Novipirellula artificiosorum: one gene and its partner. The protein of the gene in region 2 interacts with the protein of the main gene of each other region in a pairwise test. Links are inferred from orthologs where the notes say so. Each region holds a gene or a part of one and is shown on either strand. Other genes may lie near its edges.

Evidence for each region.
Region 1: the proteins of nusG (region 2) and rho interact in binary tests that used the Escherichia coli proteins (3 or more experiments, as listed by UniProt). The link is inferred for Novipirellula artificiosorum from one-to-one orthologs.

The regions. Positions count from the first base shown.
Region 1 is NZ_SJPV01000001.1:862,750-865,929, reverse strand. Bases 326-3,180 are described here. They hold rho (transcription termination factor Rho), read right to left. Parts: upstream 2,580-3,180; coding sequence 1,071-2,579; downstream 326-1,070. Other genes in these bases: coaE (dephospho-CoA kinase), read right to left, coding at 2,757-3,180; ribH (6,7-dimethyl-8-ribityllumazine synthase), read right to left, coding at 614-1,081; nusB (transcription antitermination factor NusB), read right to left, coding at 326-465. Outside these bases: more of nusB, read right to left, coding at 34-325. UniProt on the Escherichia coli protein: Facilitates transcription termination by a mechanism that involves Rho binding to the nascent RNA, activation of Rho's RNA-dependent ATPase activity, and release of the mRNA from the DNA template.
Region 2 is NZ_SJPV01000007.1:401,914-405,203, forward strand. Bases 211-3,175 are described here. They hold nusG (transcription termination/antitermination protein NusG), read right to left. Parts: upstream 2,048-3,175; coding sequence 1,373-2,047; downstream 211-1,372. Other genes in these bases: Poly41_RS20250 (hypothetical protein), read left to right, coding at 211-862; rplK (50S ribosomal protein L11), read right to left, coding at 859-1,284; secE (preprotein translocase subunit SecE), read right to left, coding at 2,240-2,683; tuf (elongation factor Tu), read right to left, coding at 2,977-3,175. Outside these bases: more of Poly41_RS20250, read left to right, coding at 1-210; more of tuf, read right to left, coding at 3,176-3,290. UniProt on the Escherichia coli protein: Part of the processive rRNA transcription and antitermination complex (rrnTAC). The complex forms an RNA-chaperone ring around the RNA exit tunnel of RNA polymerase (RNAP).

The DNA of each region.
Region 1 (3,180 bases), on a different replicon or contig from region 2:
CCGTCAGTGATCCGGCGTCCGCTCGCACCTCGTCTAAGTCGGCTTGTCCGCTTGCGGCTGGCCCGCGAGATCCTTGTAGAGTCGGTCGAGGACCCCGTTGACGAAGCGAGGGCTGTTCTTGTCGCCGTAACGTTTGGCGAGGACGATCGCTTCGTTGACAGCGACGCGGCCGGGTGTGTCCGCGAAGAGGATTTCGTATGCCCCCAGCCGTAGCACATTACGATCGGTCACCGCCATCCGTGGTAGCGTCCAGTTGGTCGCCAATTTAGAGAGCTGGACATCAATGGCGTCGCGGTTTTTTAGCGTTCCAACGAGCAACTGATGAGCAAACACCGTTAAAGCTTTTCGGCCTTGAAGTCGCGATCGGATGAACTGCATCGCAGCGTCCTCTTCACGAGCGTCATTGATGTCCGCTTCGTACAGCAGTTGCAATACGATCTCGCGGGCGCGGCGGCGAGTGGACATTCGAACCTAACAACTTCAAACAGAGGAAACGGGAATCAGCACCGCGCAACTTCGACGGTGCAACGATTCTAGAAGCAAACGGGTCACGCGCCGATTAGGGGCAAACGGAATCGGCATCAAGAATCCACGATCGCTGCAAAGACGTTGCTTACAGTTGGCTATCGAGCCGCAGTATCTCGATCACGGCTCCGGCGGCTTCTTCGCCCTTGTTGCCAACGTTCCCACCACTTCGCTGCAACGCTTGTTCCACGGTGTTGCAAGTCAAGAGGCCAAATCCGATCGGGATCCGCGTTTCGATCGACAGTTGCATCAGTGACAAGCTGACTGCCCGGTTGATGTGTTCATCGTGGGTCGTTTCGCCTTTGATCACACAGCCCAGGGTGACCACCCCGATCACCTTTGCTTTGTCGATCATTTTACGAGCCACCAGCGGCAATTCCCAGGCGCCAGGAACCCTGACGACGACGATGCTTTGCGAATCAACGCCCGCTTCGCAGAGGGTTGCGACGGCGGCCTTGACCAACGAATCACAAATTGCAGGGTTGTAGCGACTTGCGATGATCGCGATTCGTCCCTTTGGCAGTTTGCCATCGAGTCCCGTTCGTTCAATCGACATCCTTCAAACTCATCAAAAATTCGGCATTGTTTTGCGTCTTACGAAGTTGGGTCAGCAGGTTCTGCATCGCATCGGCTGGTGCCAACCCGGCGATTGCTCGGCGAAGACCGGAAATGCGACGATGCTCTTCGGGGTCCATCAACATTTCTTCTCGCCGCGTTCCGCTGCTGCCAATGTCAATCGCGGGCCAGACCCTTCGATCCACCAAGGTACGATCGAGTACGATTTCCAGGTTCCCCGTTCCCTTGAATTCTTCAAAGATGATGTCGTCCATACGGCTGCCGGTATCGACCAAGGCGGTTGCAAGGATCGTCAGCGACCCCCCTTCTTCGACCTTTCTCGCCGATCCGAACAGGGCCTTTGGTTTTTGCAGCGCCCCCGCGTCTAACCCCCCGCTAAGTAGTTTGCCAGTCGATTCGCCGTCGCTGTTGTGCGCGCGTGCGAGTCGTGTGATCGAGTCCAAGAAGATCACGACATCGGTTCCTGCTTCGACCATCCGCTTGGCTTTCTCAATCACCATCTGTGCGACCTGGATGTGCCGCTGGGCGGGTTCATCGAACGTGCTACTGATCACCTCGCATTGGGGGCCGCGCACTTCGCGCTCCATATCGGTGACCTCTTCGGGGCGTTCGTCAATCAGCAACACAAAGACATAGGCTTCGGGATAGTTGGCCAGTACGGCACGAGCAAGTTGTTGCATCAGAATTGTCTTGCCCGCTCGCGGTGGGCTGACAATCAAACCGCGTTGACCAAACCCGATCGGGGTCAACATGTCGACCACACGTGTGCTCCATTCTTTGCTGTCATGCTCCATCATGATCCGCTTGTTGGGATGCAAAGGCGTCAACTCATCGAACGGCTTTTGGTGCTGACGCTGCATCGGATCCAAACGGTTGATCGCTTCGATTCGCAGCAGAGCGAAGTAGCGTTCGTTTTCCTTCGGAGGCCGGATTTGACCCGCAACATGGCTGCCGGTTTGCAAGCCGAAGCGTCGGATCTGACTCGGCGAAACGTAGATGTCGTCTGGGCACGATACATAGTGGTAGTCGGCACTACGCAAGAACCCGAAACCATCCGGCAGGATTTCGAGCGTGCCTTCGCCGAACATCAAGCCGCCCGCCTTCATGCGGTGCTTCAAGATGCTGAAGATCAGCTCCTGTTTCCCCCCTTTGACCTCGGCAATCCCCTCGCGGGCCGCGATCTCGTTCAATTCTTCGATTGGCATCCGCTGCAACTGAGCGATGTTAAGCTGCGGTGTGTCGTGATCGGCACTGGGAATGCCAACTTTCTCGCCGCACTTGTTTGCTTCGCTGACGATCTCTTCGGGCAGCGATAGCGGGTCGCGTTCCGCGTCCAGTTCACGGATACGCTGATCCACCTCTTTGTCGGGATGACGAGGTCGGTCGTTTTGACGTCGGTAATTGCGATACTCTCGCGGTCCGTTGTTGTCACTCGAACCACGCTGATCTCGCGGGCGAGATGGCCGATTGGGTTGCATGATGTAAGGTCCCACGTGATGGCGGGAAGTGAGCAGGGGGGGGAGATGGAAAAGAGCGAAGTGCTGGTTGTTGAGATGGGGGGAATTGGGAAGCGGAATCTTATTCAAAATGCTGCAGGGACGAAAACAGCTTCGAACGCTGTTTGAACTCGGCAACTTTTCAACTCATCGGTCTTGCTAAGGATCCTGGCAGTGTGCGTCGGTGACATAGTGAGCATCCGAGTGAGTCAATATGTCCCAGTTTTGTCGAACTTGGCAGCAAAGGTCATCGAGTCCTCGGTCGTTTGTCAGAACCCGCTGACTGAGCCGGCATTTCTGTTCCATCGCAAGCTGTTTCGATTCTCGTTTTCGAAGCTCGGCCTCATCCCAGCCTCGTTGTTGTGCTCGCTGCAATCGGTGTGCCCAGGTTGATTTGACGCACCAAACCTCGTCGCAGCTTCGGTCCCACTTCGATTCGAAAAGCAGCGGGACGTCTAACACGGCAACCTGAACCCCAGCGGATTCCGCTTCGCGAAGCCTTCGCGTGATCTCGATCCGGGTTGGCGGATGAAGCACCGACTCTAAGTATTGTAACCCCCGCTGGCTTTCGTCGTCATCCCCG
Region 2 (3,290 bases):
CGCCTTGGCGTTGCGTTGGCGACGGGCCAATACGTCCGTCGCGACCTGCTTGCAGCATTACCGATCCCAGTCCGATCCACTCAGCTTCGAAATCTCGCACACACGTTGGCTCGATATTTGGGCGCAATGGAATCTGGGTCAGTGGCGTCCGATGATGGATGGATGCAACCAAATGTGTGAGGATGCCCTGCAACGCAACGACCTGTTTCAGTGGATGGTCATGAGCGGTGCCGCTGGCGCATCGGCGTGGCTGATGCGAGACCAAGTTGAACAGTGCGCCAAAATTCGAGAAGATAATGCCAAGCATGTCATGCCCGGGGTTGGCATTCAAATGTTCAACTTCACGGAATGGCTTGCTAACCTCCACTTGACGATCTACCGAGGTGACTTTGCCAAGGCATGGGATCAGTTTGAATCGCTTCGGCCAGGTCTGATGAAGCTGCCATTTAGCAGGCTGCAACTAACGCGAGTGACCGTTTTATCCACCGGAGCGTTGATCTGCCTGCATTTGCTCAAGACAGAATGCGATGAGCAATGGGCCGTGCGCGCCAGAGGTTTTCTGCAACAGCTCAAGCGAGAGCAAAATGCCTACGCCGATGTGCTGGCGTTGCTTTACGGCGGATTGCTAAGACAGCTTACTTCATCGACCCGCACCAACAAGAAAGAAGCTTGTCGTCAATTAACCCTCGCATGCCAAATGGCTAAGAGCCAACAGTTGCGGCCGTATCAATTGGCCGCTCAAGACGCAATTGACACGGTGGTCTCCGGCGAAGCCGTGGGGCATCTGGCTGACCGCATGCATCGACACGGAGTCAAGATGCCTGTTCGATTCAGCCGCTTGTATACCGTGGATCTCGACTAGCCTTCGACGATGATGCCCATGCTGCGGGCGGTGCCTTCAATCATCCGCGTTGCATGATCGAGGTTACGAGCATTGAGGTCTGCCATTTTCTTTTGGGCGATCTCTTCGCATTGGCCCCGTGTCACGGTGGCAACCTTGTCTTTGTTCGGAACGCCACTTCCCTTAGCAATGCCGGCACTCTGCTTCAGCAAGGATGCGGCTGGGGGGCTCTTGGTGACGAATTCGAAACTGCGATCGCTATAGATGGTGACGATCACCGGGATCGGGGTACCATTGTATTCTTTGGTTCGATCGTTGAATCCTTGAACGAATTGCCCAAGATTCACACCGTACTTTCCCAATGAAGTTCCGACGGGCGGCGCGGGGGTAGCTTGGCCGCCAGGAACTTGAAACTTTGCGACCCCGGTTACTTGTTTTGCCATCTTTTTATTTCGTTATTTGATTCGGTATAGGGTTGAATGATTAGGGAAGGAAGCTGCGAGCGAACCGCTGACAGCCGACAACGAGCCGTTACAGCGGTTCGACTTGCCAGTGATCGAGTTCCATCGGAACACTTCGTCCAAAAATGTTGATGATGACGGTAATGCGGCCATTCGCTTCGTCCACCGAATCGACGTCGCCCTCTTGGTTCTCGAAATTGCCTTCCTTGACGCGGACTCGGTCTCCGACCTTGAAAGGGATGGCGGTTTTGATCGGTGCTTCTTCCTCGTCATCCAGTTCCGGCTTATTCACAAACCGCTCGATATCCGCAGGCTCCATCGGCATCGGCTTCCCGGCCGCTCCGGTAAAGTCGCTGATGCCACCAGTTTCCCGAACCAAGAACCAAGTGTCATCATTGATGATCATGTTGGCCATGATGTAACCCGGTAGCAATTTTCGCTTGGTGACCCGGCGTTTTCCATCACGAGTGAAGGTCGCTACATCTTCGCTTGGCACGATGATCTCACCGAAGAACTCTTGCATGCCCTCCATCAGGACCCGTTTTCGAAGCGCGTCGGCAATGGAATCTTCGCGGTTGAACGCGACCTTCAAGATGTACCAATCCATCTTTGCTTCGGTCTCTTCTACCGTATCGACTTTCGGCTTCGAGATCTTTGGCTTGGGTGCAGGGGGTGGGGGCGCAGGGGCGGAGGCCTGTTCCGTGTCGACATCGTCTGCACCGCCAGCAGCGACCGTTTCGGTCATCTCGACCGTCGCGTCCTCTTGATCCTGCGAGTCGGCCGCAGCCTTGTCGGCATCGTTTTCCATCGTCTCAAGATCGTCTTTCGTAGGATCGGCTTCGTTCACGGTTTTCCAGCTTCGTTCACGGTAATACGTTAGGAGGGAGCAAAGAGCCGACCGCAGCGTTCGGGCGTCGGCAAAGCTTTAGGGACGTTGTTAGCTTGTCACGCCGATGAAATTAAAGATGAACTGCCAGAGGATGTCGAAGCTGAACAATGCGATGGCAAGGAAAAAAATCGTGAAGATGACGACGATCGAAGCTCGAATCAGCTCATCCTTACTCGGCCAGGTGACCTTGTTCATTTCCGCTTCGACGGCAATCAGAAAATCAGCGAATTGTGGCCAGTTGACCAAACGGTACCCGACCCAAGCTCCGATCGCGAGCAGCAACCCCGAGGCAACCGGGGCAACGTAGGATCCGGTGGGAAAATAACCGCGCAGTGTCGCATACAAGCTCCAACTACCCAGGGCGACGATCACCCAGATGGCTAAGCATGTCAATTGTCGAACGATCCGTCCCTGGTTTGGCTTGTAAACCGAGGTATGGAACAATTCGCTCGTAAGTGGGGCACTGTTTGTCCCCGCAATGTCTCGTGACACCGTTTGCTCCTAAAAGTGATCCCTGGCGACTGCAAGACTGCAAGTCCTTTGCAGCGGTAAACTTCGATGCATGATTTTTGTGGTCAAAGCAGGGGCGGAGGGACTTGAACTCTCAACCGCTGGTTTTGGAAACCAGTGCTCTGCCAATTGAGCTACACCCCTGAGTGATTTCTGATCGATCGAGTGATTTCTCGAACTTCGCGAAATCGTAACGAATCTGCTACAAAAAGCCAATGGCCAACAGAGGCATAAAACCCCGCTGGCCATCGGTTTTTGTCATTTGCAAAGTGGGTTTAGGAAAGAATCTTCGTAACAACACCACTGCCGACGGTACGGCCACCTTCGCGAATCGCGAAACGAACACCATCGTCCATCGCGATCGGCTTGTGAAGTTCGACTTCGACCTTGACGTTATCGCCGGGCATGCACATTTCAGCGTCAACCAAGTTGGCTGTGCCCGTGACGTCGGTCGTTCGGAAGTAGAACTGAGGACGGTAACCGCTAAAGAACGGCGTGTGACGGCCGCCTTCGTCCTTGCTCAAGCAGTAGACTTCTGCTTCAAACTTGGTGTGCGGCGTGATCGAGCCTGGCTTTGCCAAGCATTGAC